DNA from 3 places in the Caldalkalibacillus salinus genome. Region 1 is predicted to be linked to each of the others. Evidence: riboswitches for the same ligand, from Rfam matches in the RefSeq annotation. Region 1 holds a riboswitch; each other region holds the start of a gene.

Region 1 (4,311 bases):
CCATTCAGGCTTAGAATAAATATATACCGCTTCGATCGGTGCATTGGTGTTAGCCTTAGAGATCAGGGCGGCTGCACCTGCTGTCGAACCAAAATCCACACTATCGCTATTGAGTAATTCAAGGGCTTTGTTACTTCCTTGACTTAGGACGAACTCTACTTCAATCCCTTCTTCGGCAAACGCTTCTTCCGCCCAGCCAAACTCTTTTAACACGAGGCTTGTCGGTGAATAGTAGGCATAATCCAATACAATCTTTTCAGGTTTATCGCTACTCGTTTGTTGCGCACACCCGGTGGCTATGACCACCAGGCATGCGACCAAAAGAAGGAACAAACGAGCACTTATGATATTTTTTTTCATGGCTCTCCACTCCTATTTGTATGTCTGTCTCCAATGTCTAGAGCTCACACGCATACGTCACAATCGTGCCTCTTAAACGTTGGGCTTCCTTATACGTGCATCGGTTGTGTACCACTTCTAAACCAGCATCTCTCGCAATTTGGGCCGCCTCTTCAGAAATGACACCCTCTTGTAGCCAAAATACTTTCGGTCTGACTTCGGCGGCCTCTTTTGCTAGTTCCACTGCGGCTGCTGGGCTTCTGAAGATTTGACACACATCGATTTTTTCGGGAACGGAACGCAGATCGGGATACGCTTGCTCACCTAGAACCTCTGTTTCTCTCGGGTTCACAGGGATGATTTTATACCCCAATCGTTGCATTTTCCTCGCTAGTCGATGACTCGGTCGGGCTGGATTACTTGATAAGCCCACAATCGCCAGCGTCTTCGGACGTTGCACCTCTTGACCGTCCACCGTTTCCCTCACGAGTGATGAATCTAAAGCCCAGCGGATCACGCCTTCATCGTTAATTAGACTGTGTTTTTTTTTTCGGCGCTGAGCCCTGTGGCCGCGAGTAAAGCTTTATCTAAGGATTGTTTTAAATCTTCAACGGATTCAATCCCAACGGACAACCTTACAAGATCTTCCGTCACCCCTGTGGCTTCTAAGTCTTCCGCACTTAACTGCTGGTGTGTCGTACTCGCAGGGTGAATCACGAGTGACTTGGCGTCTCCCACGTTAGCCAGATGTGACCATAGAGAAACGGAATCTATGAACTGGCGCCCTGTTTCTCGACCCCCTTTTATTCCGAAGTTCACGATGGCCCCGAAATGACCGTTAAGATACTTTTTCGCCAGATCGTGGGATGGGTGATCTTCTAGCCCCGGGTAGGAAACCCAATCTACAGCAGGATGCTCTTGTAGGAAGGAAGCGATCTCCTTAGCGTTATTGGCATGCTCTCTGACACGGAGATGGAGAGTTTCCAGCCCTTGAAGTAATAAGAATGAGTTAAATGGACTTAAAGCCGGTCCCATATCTCTCAGTAATTGCACCCGTACCTTAGTGATGAAGGCGAGTGTGCCGAAGTCGACAGCATAGCGTACACCATGGTAACTATGATCCGGTTCTGTGAATCCTGGGAACTTCTCACTATTCCAATCGAAGCGTCCCCCATCGACGATCAAACCACCGATTGATGTCCCGTGTCCGCCAATCCATTTGGTCGCTGAGTGAACCACGATGTCTGCTCCCCAGCTAATTGGACGGCATTGATACGGTGTGGCAAACGTGTTATCAACAATGAGAGGGATACCCGCTTCATGCGCAATATCGGCTACTTGCTCTACGTCTAACACGTTCAAACTTGGGTTCCCGATAATTTCGGAGAAGATCGCCTTTGTTTGTGGTGTAATCGCCTTGCGTACGTTCTCTGGGTCACGATCATCGACAAAAGTGACCTTGATTCCGTATTTGGGCAACGTATTGGCAAATAGGTTGTATGTACCCCCGTACAAGTTAGTGGTTGAGATGATCTCATCGCCAGCATGTGCAATATTTAAAATAGCCAGCGTAATTGCCGATTGACCTGATGCGACAGCGAGAGCTCCTACGCCATCCTCTAGTAACGCTATACGCTTTTCTAGCACGTCTGAGGTTGGATTCGTGATTCTCGTATAGATGTTGCCCGGCTCTTCAAGTGCGAACAAGCTTTGCGCGTGGTCCGTGTCATGGAAAACATAAGAACTCGTTTGATAAATCGGTACGGCTCTAGATCCTGTCGTAGGGTCCGGTGCTTGCCCTCCGTGTAAAGCTAAAGTCTCTATTCCGTAAGTTTCGTTGTTTTCTTCACTCATGATAAAATCCTCCTTTGGAATTTTAAAAAATGTAAATCTTCTTCATAGTGGAAATGGGCCTCGACTATCCTTATCTTCTGAATCTTGGAAATGTTCTGTGTTCAATTTGTATGGTATGTTCTCCCGTTCTCCGTTCTCCCCACCTCCTAAAATATAAAAAGCCCTTCACTCAAATGAGAGAAGGGCTAGTATTCATGACTAGATAAAATCTAGTTATCAATGCTACCGTTCATCTCATCTTCGGAGTGGATCAAATCATCCATCACTCTGAAATTGGCACCGGGCATTAATCGTTAATGCTGGTTGCCGAGGTTTCATAGGGTCAGTCCCTCCACCTCTCTGGATAAGATATAGCGTGTATGAAGTTGTTCACAATGTAAAGTTGGTCTTGATGTTTAATCGTTTGTGTTTTGAAATGTTGATACTAATCATATATTGAATTAAATTGGGTGTCAATACTTTTTACAAAAAATATTGACAGTCATCTTCCTCTCCCTGTAACAGGCCCGCAGGTCACAGGGTCTAAGGTGTCCTTTATCTAAGAAAACGGTGGTTTGCTATATCAGCCACCACTTCCCGTGAGCGGAAAAATGCGTTATCGGCGAGTCTAGGGTTATAGAAATACAACGCATCTCCAACATATTCTGTACCAGCAAACACTTCCCGAGCGGCGAGATAAGCTGTTTCACTCGGTACTGCAGAGTGAAATCTGCCGTTTCTTACAGGGGTGAATTGATTCGGCTGGTAGATCACGTCTCGAATACTATTAGGAAAATAGGCACTCTCTACACGGTTCATGACGACGTTACCAACAGCAACTTGTCCCTTAAAGGGTTCATAGCCTGCCTCAACGTAGATGATGCGTGCTAGGAGTTCAAGCTCTTTCTCATCAAGTTTATTTTCCGTGACTTGAGGAATCACGACTCTCAGTTCTTGCCCCGCTTTGAGGATCTTACCATTTTCATAATCCTCTAGCGCTTGCAATAATTCTTCTTCTGTTAGCTTGTCCTCTTCAGCGCTCTGTTCATCCTCGGACGCCTGGTTCTCTTCAGATTCTTGATCCTCTTCTGTTCTCGGTTCTTCTTCTGATCCTTGGTTATCTTGTGATGTTTGGTCCTCATCTGTTTCTTGTCCATCTTCAGACGTTTGGTCCTCGTCTGTTTCTTGTCCATCTTCGGACGTTTGGTCCTCATCTGTTTCTCCATCTTCAGACGTTTGGTCTTCATCTGTTTCTTGTCCATCTTCAGACGTTTGGTCTTCGTCTATTGCTTGTCCATCTTCAGACGTGCCGTCGCTCTCTTCTGTCCCATCACTCTCTTGGTATGACGGCTCACCATTCACCGTTGTATCATCTTCTTCTGTGGTATCCTCAGCAGCGATTTCTTGCTCTTCCTCCTGGTTCTGATCTAAGTTAACGGCGGCCACAGACGCTTGAACATCATGTATATCGTTCCGTTCTCTCAGTTCATCGATGGGGATATCAACCGCTTCACTAATCTCTTGTAATGTCTCCCCTTCTTGCACAACGTGTAACGGTTTATCTATGATGTGTACCCGCTTTTTGTCTCTTTCCCAATAGACTTTTGCGTGTAACAGTTCAGCCACATGTCTCACAGGAAGGTATGTTCTTCCGTCATGAAGAAACGGAGCCGCATCGAGAATGTACTCTTCACCGTTGAATTTAATGATCTTACTATCCAGTGTGAATGTCATTTGGTCATCTGCCTGAGAAGTAATATGTAACGAAGAGGTCGCTTGTTCCCACTCCATTACAGCCCCTAATGACTGCGAGACAAAGCGGACGGGGACAAACAATCGGCCATCTCTCAGCATGATCGGATCGTCTGCAGCCACCTCCTCACCGTCGACAACAAACATTGTCTCCGCCAGTTCATCAGTTTGAGCAAGCACCAGTGTTAAACCACTAATCCCAGCTCCAATTAACAATATTAATAATAAAACACGTGTATGATGGTTCATGTTATCCTCCTAAATTGTACATAAAAATTATTTTATAAATGAATCGAAGACATTGTACCACAACCATTCGAAACTCTTAAATTCCTTTTGTTGGTCTTTTCTATAATAGTGTCTAAACTCCCGGATAAATAGAAATTA
Region 2 (4,311 bases), on a different contig from region 1:
CACTTGCTCAATGTCCGTCATATCTACAAACGTGTAGTCGATGCCAAAGCGCCTTAGCACGCCTGTCACCATACGGTAAGTTCCACCGTACACATCTTCAGATATGAGAACGTGATCGCCTTTAGAAAACAATAAGAATGCTGTTGAGATGGCGGCCATGCCTGAGGCAAAGGCAAAACCTCTCGTCCCCCCTTCCAATTGAGCGATCGTCTCTTCTAGCGCTTCCCGTGTTGGGTTGCCTGAGCGGCTGTAATCATAGGTGCCTAACGTATCCGTCTGACGCTGGTGAAAGGTTGAAGCGTGATGAACGGGTACACTGACTGCTCCCGTATCCGGCTGGACAGCATGCTCATTGTGAACCAACTGCGTCTCTGTTCGCACATGATAGTTTTGCTTACTCATCTATAGACACCCCCTTAGTTGAGGCCGTACCGGATGCCTTAACGTCAGACTGCACAGATGGTGAATGCGCCATTTTATTTTGCGTTTGGTTTATGGCCTGTGAGTCTGCTATGACTTTTGTATCTTCTATGGCTTGTGTGTTTGCTATCGCTTGTGTGTCTGCTATGGCTTGTGTGAGGGCTTGATCAAGATCATCGATGATATCTGTACTCTGCTCAATCCCTACTGAGATACGCAACAGTCTATTACACACGCCATTTTTGATACGAATATCCGCAGGTATATCGGCGTGTGTCTGCGTCGCCGGATAAGTGATAAAGGTTTCTACACCACCGAGACTCTCAGCAAAGGTAATAAGCTGAAGGTGCCTAAGCAACGGCCCGACCGCCTCTTCTTTTTTTATCCTAAAAGAGGCCAATCCCCCAATCTCAGGGTAGAACACGTCATCGACGTATTCATGTGCTTTGAGGTAGGCAACCACTCGCTGGGCATTGGTTTCCTGTTTTTCTAAACGGAGTGCTAAAGTTTTCATCCCTCTCATGAGCAACCAGGCGTCAAGTGAAGACAATGTCGATCCTATCGCATTATGCAAAGTGGCAAGTCTCTCACATAAATCAGCTCCTTTGGCCACAATAAGACCAGCTAACACATCATTATGTCCTCCTAAATACTTGGTCGCACTATGTATCACAATATCGGCTCCTGAACGAATCGGCTGTTGCCGCAAGGGTGTATTCAGCGTGTTATCCACGATGAAAGTGAGCTTGTGAGCTTGGGCGATAGCGCTTAAAGCTGCTAAATCTGCCTGATGCATCAAAGGATTGGTTGGCGTCTCTATAAAAATCGCTTTGGTATGACTACTGAGCGCTGTTGTGAATGCCTCAGGTTCACGGATATCGACGTAATGAAAAACAATCCCATAGCACTGGCGTAAATGCTCAAACAAACGATACGTCCCGCCATAAAGATCCTGACCAACGATGATCTCATCTCCTTGTTCAAACAAGCTTAATACTAATTGGATGGCGGCCATACCTGAGCTACAAGCGAATCCTTGATCTCCTTTTTCTAGATCTGCAATGGTACGTTCTAAAACGTCACGTGTAGGATTACCCGTGCGCGTATACTCGTACCCTGTCGATTGTCCTAGTCCACCATGGCGGTAAGCCGTAGAGAAAAAAACAGGTGTACTGACGGTTCCAGTTTCAGTCTCACTACGATTCCCAATCTGTGCGAGCTGTGTTTCTAACTCGTACGATTTCTCTTTTTGTCTTTTCATGCTCATCCCTCTCATCCCCCTATCCATCAAATAAAAAGAGGCCCTCATACTGACACATACGTTTTAAAACGATGTCATGTACGAGAGCCTCCGGTTGTCCGGTCAGCACTCTGCTGCTATATATTGACGCGTTTTTAGCATTGTTTCTAAATCCTAAGCCAAGTACAACAAGCTAAGTATAATGCGTTATATACAGAACTACGATTGACGCTTATCCTTTTGCTTGTTTCCTTTTTCAAGTGGGAATCTTTGTTTATCCAAGCGATGAATCTCTACGATTTGTGAATCGTGTACCACAATCTGTACTGAGCCATACTCCAATCCTGATAAAGCTTCGGTTATTCTGTTATACGTTTCGTGAGGGATTGTACTAGTTTCATTTTTAGGCATGGTTTCTCCTCCTCCACTATGATGTTCAGAGGCGTTTTTTTTTAAATAAAAAACGACCTCTGATAAGAGGTCGACGCTTATAAGTTTATTTTTAGTCCGACCTCTCATCTTTCAGAACCAAGCGTTCTGCTGGATTTGGCACCTTTTGTGTGGACTGTCAATCGAGAAGCCACACAATGGTTGCCGAGGTATCATAGGGCCAGTTCCCTCAACCTCTCTTGATAAGAGTTCTTAATGAATATGTGATTTTCAATTTGTAATTTTAACCAATTATACTCCTGACTTGAGGTCTCGTCAATGTATTTTTTAATTTATTTTTAATTTTTCTACACTTGATGTTAAACGCGCTTGTATTTGATCCTCTATCCATAAACTTATGAGCGGATGAGGTAGAATCGCTCTCCCTCGGACGTAACGCACCGACTGTAAACGACTTGGGATCACATGAGAGGTGAAGTAACCCTCAGCGATAAAAAGAGGTAAAACCACCATGGGAGCTTCTTGATTGACCTCTTCCAGGGATCGGATTTTACTTGGCAGTTGATCAGGAAGTAAGGTGGCATAGCTTACGTGCTCTAGACCTGTCTCTTTTTTCAACTGTCGCACGATGCTTGCTAAAACCGTTTGCCACTTTGTCAGCCAATGAGCCTTATCACTGCCATGAGCGACGAGCAATACAGGCTGATGGCTACTTTGCATCACCTGCCCTAGGCGCTGACGGAGGATGGACACTAGATTAGGATGATCATCAATCGGAGGACACCACTGTATTCTGGCATTCGTCCGTACTCTGGGGACGTCTGTTGGTCTTACACACCGCCGATTGATTCCAAGTATATATTGGATCTCCGCGAGATGCGTACTCCCTGAACAAACGAATAGCGGAACAACGATAATGTCTTGCACCCCTTGTTGTTCAAGTTTTTGCACACCTTCGGCGATGCTTCTCTCCTCAACAAGCTCCAAATAGCTGATCACCATCGGAATGGGTGATCGCACCCGCCGACAAAGCCGGTCAATTTGCTTAACCCAGTTCGGATTGCGTGAGCCGTGAGCGATGATGAGCACCCCTTGCCTTAAATCACCGCGAGACAAGCGTAGATTTGAATACATCCCACTCATGATAGACTCCTTTTGGTTCTTTTAACTGCTGTTCGGTAAATTGTAAAGCCTCACTAACTGTGGGAAAACGGCCACAGAAATAGTAACGCACCGCTGTGTTAAAAAGCACTTGGGCTCGAAAGTCGGCAATGTCTGCTGATGTATCCCCTTTTAAAATGCGCTGAATGATTTCAATTTGTTGTTCGAGATTTAACGTCTCTCGTGAACGATCTCTTTTGCGCTTAAGCCCGTAATCTTCAGGATCAATTTCCAATGCGTGAACCTCTTCGGGGGTCACCTTATAGTAGAAGCTCTTTCGATGTAAGGGGAGATCCTCTGAGCCTTCCACTCCCTGAACGATATATGCTTCCCGATAACCTAAAGCTCTCACGAGTGCCACATGTAAGTCGATGACAGTACGGTGAAAAACGCCGACGATTAACGTATGCGCCTGTGTGATATTAAGTAATTTCTCAACCGTGTTCAGAAATGTACGCACCCCGATTTCTTCTCGAATATGACGAATCTGGGCAAGTGGGGCACACAAGTGCTCTGTGAGCGCAAAACCCATGTTCGTCTCCTTCAATTGTTGATTGAGATCCTGTAATGTCTCCGACGTTGGCAACCCTAAGCCTTGGGCCATATCAGCCAACGATACACCCCACTTAGGAGGTAAACTTGGACTACTATGCGTATAGACCGGCACCCCACTCTGGGCCATTAAGATAGCTGAGGGAAGGGTAGCTGCAAACGTATGGCGCCCCGTATAAGGACCCGCTAAGTCTATGATTGGTTTAGAATGAAAATTTGTTGCCAATGTCTGTGCATTGGCGTTATTCATGATAGGGGCTCTCAGTCGTTTACAAAAAGCGAGCACCTCATCCACCGACTCCGTTTTCAGGCGTTGTGCGACGAGGAACGCCCCAATTTGCGCGTCCGTTGCTTCACCTGAGATGATACGTTCCGCTACTGATTCAGCCTGAGCATACGTCAAGTCTTTTGAACCTTTCTTTCCCCTGGCTACGATTTTTAACCATTGCTCCATGTTCAGTTCCCCCTTAGCCTACATGCTCAAGTCATCACGCCATCATTGCCTTTTCTACGCTTAGGCCATTGATATGTTAGTGGTTAGGACGCTT
Region 3 (4,311 bases), on a different contig from region 1:
AAACGAGACAAACGCGTGATATCTTCTTAGAAACAGAATCAACAGATGAGGAACAGCAACAAGAAAGCATCGCCCAAGTTCACGCCTCTGTCAACCAGTATCAACAGCACCAAGAAATTGAACGTCGTAGAATGGATATCGCTGATTACCAGGAGCTACTCAAGGAGTACGACATCACCTTCCAGGATTTGGTCACCCTATGTCCTAAGCATGTAGATGCTAGAGAAAATGCAAAGCAAATCGCCAAAACCCTCGCCACACACCAAGAATTTGTTTTTCATTTAAAGGAAAAAAAGCAACTTCCGATGAAAGAATTATTAAAATTTGTGAACTGCAGTCGTAAAACGGTAGAGAGGAATCGAAAGTATATAATAGCGATGGCGTTGATTTATATCGGAGGGTATGAATCACTGCAATCCTATATCGAGCCAGAGGAAGACATGAAAGAAGGGAGGGAAATCAGTGAATAAGGGACTCATTCTAGAAATGAAAAATGACGAAGCAGTTGTCATGACCCCTGAAGGCGAATTCCGTAAAGTCAAAGCAAACAAACTGCACTGGGAAGTTGGAATGGAAGTTGACGTACCTTCTGCTCAAGTTGTACCGTTCGAAGTCAAAAGCAGAAAGAAGAAAACTGTACCAGCATTAGCCTTAGTCGCTTCCTTCTTATTAGTATTCGCATCCATGTTCGCCCTCGTCCCTTTTGGAGCTGATGATACCGCAGTAGCCTATGTCAACATCGACATCAATCCTAGTATCGAAATGGGCCTTAATAAGTCCATGGAAGTCATTAGTTTAGAACCTCTAAATGATGATGGGAAGCTCCTAGTTTCACATCTTAGTGATGAATGGAAAGGAAAGTCACTTCCAGAACTAACATATGACGTGATTTCCCAAGCAAGAATCGATGGCTTTCTTGAGGGGAACCAAGATGTGCTATTAGCCACGTCATTCGTTGACCAAGATAGTGAAACGAAATACACAGAAAACGTTGATACTGCCTTACAGCTTATCGAGAGTGAAGTCAGTCATGAGCCTGTAGAGGAAACAGAGGCAGAACAAGAGAACAAAGTGAAGCTTCACAAAGTAACAGTGGATGAAGAGGTACGTACGAAAGCGCAAGAAGAGGGTATGTCTACCGGGCGTTACTCCATTTATTTGGGAGCTAAAGAACAAGGGGTAGACATCAACCTTGAGGAATTAAAAGGTCAATCCATTGCGGAGTTGGCACAAGAGTTTAACGGCTTACAAAATGTGATATCCAATCATAAGGACAATGGTGAAGCTGAAGAGGATGTAGATGAACAACCAGGTCAATCGAATGGACATCATAACGCTTCTGAAGAAGGTCAAGAAAACGGTAAAGGTGTTAATGGTAACAAAGGCCAAGGTCATGAGGGTCAAGACAATCAAGGCAACAAAGGCCAAGGTAACAAAGGTGAAGGCAATAAAGGCCAAGGTAACCAGGGTCAAGGCAATAAAGGCAATGGTAACAAAGGCCAAGGTAACAACAAAGGCCAAGGCAACAATGGCAATCATCCAGACTCTGAAGATAAAAGCGTTAATATAGAAGTTGAAGGTATGACTGAAAGTTCGGATGAAGAAGGTGCCTCTGAGGAAAAAAAGTCCGGTAAAGGACGTTTGAATGCACCAGGCCTATTATTTATCCCTCCCGGTTTAGAAAAAGATAACAAAGAGAAACAACGTGAGTCATCTGGATCAAGCTCCGATGATAAAAAAAAACACACACCGGGTAAAGGGGAACATGGGAATGGACATCAAAACGGACCTAAATCCCAAGAGAACATGAAAAATGACGTCAATGGACAATTGGATGACGCTCAAAGCACCCATGATAATAAGAGTTGGCTTCACCTTGCAACGACACCTTAGAACGTGATTAAATACATTCGCAGAAGATATTGCTGGCTTAAGCCAGTTGGAGATAGAACTGCCAACTTTTTCATGCTTAACAAAACGGTTTACAACTAAATAAAGTCATGTTATTATCTTCTTCAGTGACTTATAAACTGAATGATACATGCACTCTTATCGAGAGAGGTGGAGGGACTGGCCCTATGAAACCCGGCAACCGCCTTCGTGGACGACATGAAGGAAAGGTGCCAATTCCTGCGAAGAGGTAAATCTTCGAGTGATGAGAGGATGAAGATAATAACTCGCATCCTTTCCGCTTTGAAGCTGAAAGGATTTTTTTTATGGATGTATTTGCTGTTCGCTACAATGTATTAACGATGGATCTATATTGTTTAAATAGAAAGTGAGGTGGTAGGATGATTAACTTACAAGACGTGGTTAAAGTTTTCCGTGGGAATCAACAATCCGTAACAGCGGTGGACCATGTACAGTTAGACATCCAAAAAGGGGAAGTATTTGGGGTCATAGGTTATAGTGGAGCTGGGAAGAGTACACTCATTCGTATGCTAAATCTGCTTGAGAGGCCAACGAGTGGCGCCGTCCACATCGATGGTGTTGATATCAGTGCACTCCCCTCTACTGAATTGCGAAAGCAGAGACAAGAAATCGGCATGATCTTTCAGCACTTTAATTTGCTCTGGTCACGGACCGTCAAGGAGAACATCGCATTTCCCTTAGAAATAGCAAAAGTCCCACCTGAGCAGCGGGAAGAGAGGGTCATGGAACTGGTACGTTTAGTTGAGCTAGAAGGTAAAGAGGACCAGTATCCATCACAACTGAGTGGCGGACAAAAACAACGTGTCGGGATTGCGCGCGCATTGGCCAATAATCCAAAAGTGTTACTATGTGATGAAGCCACCTCAGCCTTGGACCCTAAGACAACGGATGCCATTTTGCAATTACTACAAGACATCAACAAAAAGCTAGGATTAACAGTTGTCCTTATCACACATGAAATGCATGTTATCCGCAAGATATGTGACAGAGTGGCGGTGATGGATAGTGGGAAAGTTGTTGAAATGGGTCATGTCATAGAGGTCTTTCAGAATCCGCAGCAAGATATGACGCGAAGGTTTGTGAAGCAGGTGACCGAGTCGAATGAAGCATTAGAAGTACATGCGGATTGGGACATCGATGGTGGCCAAGTGATACAATGTCACTTTGTTGGCGAAGAGGCGGAAAAGCCAATCATTAACGGGTTAATCAGAGAAACAACATTAGAAGTGAATATCCTGCAAGGGAAGGTGAGTCGTCTTAAAGATTCTTCCTACGGGACACTCATACTGCACATTAGTGGTCAAGATCGTGACATAGAGAAAGGACTGACCTACCTCCGAAATCAAGGAGTAGAAGTGGAGGTGTTAGCAACATGACAGACCTATTGAATGGGTTTCAGCAAGATGTCGTGCCCAATGTACGCTGGGACCGAGTATGGGATGCGACTGTAGAGACACTGTATATGATGGGCGTGTCCATTCTCTTCACTGCCATCTTTGGCGTGATACTTGGCATACTCCTGTATATGACGGCTGAGGGGAACCCATGGCAAAACCAGAAGCTATACAGAGCTGTGAGCGCATTTGTGAATATTTTTCGCTCTATTCCTTTCATTATTCTTTTAATCTTACTCGTCCCTATCATTAGAGCGCTATTAGGTAGTGCCATCGGGGCTAAAACAGCGATTCCTGCTCTAGTTATTGGTGCTGCGCCATTCTACGCCAGATTAGTTGAAATTGGTCTCAGAGAAATTCCAAAAGGGGTTGTTGAAGCGGCTAAGTCGATGGGCGCGTCCAACCTCCAGATTATATATAAAGTATTGCTTCCTGAATCTAAACCGGCGTTAGTATCAGGCATTACCGTCACAGGAATTGCACTTATTGGCTATGTCGCTATGGCTGGACTGATTGGGGCGGGCGGATTAGGACACTTGGCATTCATGGGATACCAGCGTCACCAGTGGGATGTCATCTGGATTTCAACGATAAACATCATTATTATGGTACAAATCTTTCAGATGCTTGGGGACTTTATCGTTAGGAAAATAGACAAGCGGTAAAGTTTAAAATATATATCAATAACCCAAAAATAATAAAAAAGAAAAAGGAGAGAAAACCATGAAGAAAATTTTACAGTTTGGCTTTATTTTTGCTCTTATCTTAGTTCTTGCGGCATGTGGACAAGGGCAAGGTGGAGATAATGAAGGTGCTGGAAATGAAAATGGGGAAGAAGTGCAAGAGTTAACAGTGGGGGCAACCTTGGTCCCTCATGCTGAAATTTTAGAATTTGTAAAACCGATGCTTGAAGAAGAAGGAATCGCATTAGACATCGTCGAGTTTACAGATTACACAACACCTAACCAAACATTGGACGCTGGCG

Evidence for each region. Region 1 has a riboswitch for S-adenosylmethionine ahead of JKM87_RS08130 (PLP-dependent aspartate aminotransferase family protein). Riboswitches for the same ligand answer to the same signal wherever they lie in the genome.
Region 2: another riboswitch for S-adenosylmethionine. It lies ahead of JKM87_RS09470 (YezD family protein); the one in region 1 lies ahead of JKM87_RS08130 (PLP-dependent aspartate aminotransferase family protein).
Region 3: another riboswitch for S-adenosylmethionine. It lies ahead of JKM87_RS10710 (methionine ABC transporter ATP-binding protein); the one in region 1 lies ahead of JKM87_RS08130 (PLP-dependent aspartate aminotransferase family protein).

The regions. Positions count from the first base shown of each region.
Region 1 is NZ_JAERVL010000012.1:13,323-17,633, forward strand. Features, by position in the region: gene JKM87_RS08125 (aliphatic sulfonate ABC transporter substrate-binding protein) at 1-360, opposite strand, end outside; partial or broken gene JKM87_RS08130 (PLP-dependent aspartate aminotransferase family protein) at 398-2,193, opposite strand; SAM riboswitch class I at 2,425-2,543, opposite strand; gene JKM87_RS08135 (cell wall hydrolase) at 2,728-4,173, opposite strand.
Region 2 is NZ_JAERVL010000013.1:17,734-22,044, forward strand. Features, by position in the region: gene metC (cystathionine beta-lyase) at 1-402, opposite strand, end outside; gene JKM87_RS09465 (methionine biosynthesis PLP-dependent protein) at 395-1,681, opposite strand; gene JKM87_RS09470 (YezD family protein) at 1,880-2,071, opposite strand; SAM riboswitch class I at 2,173-2,299, opposite strand; gene JKM87_RS09475 (sirohydrochlorin chelatase) at 2,378-3,193, opposite strand; gene JKM87_RS09480 (anthranilate phosphoribosyltransferase) at 3,153-4,217, opposite strand; gene JKM87_RS09485 (nitrite/sulfite reductase) at 4,301-4,311, opposite strand, start outside.
Region 3 is NZ_JAERVL010000015.1:231,433-235,743, reverse strand. Features, by position in the region: gene sigI (RNA polymerase sigma-I factor) at 1-470, shown strand, start outside; gene JKM87_RS10715 (anti-sigma-I factor RsgI family protein) at 463-1,893, shown strand; SAM riboswitch class I at 2,047-2,162, shown strand; gene JKM87_RS10710 (methionine ABC transporter ATP-binding protein) at 2,292-3,308, shown strand; gene JKM87_RS10705 (methionine ABC transporter permease) at 3,305-3,991, shown strand; gene JKM87_RS10700 (MetQ/NlpA family ABC transporter substrate-binding protein) at 4,050-4,311, shown strand, end outside.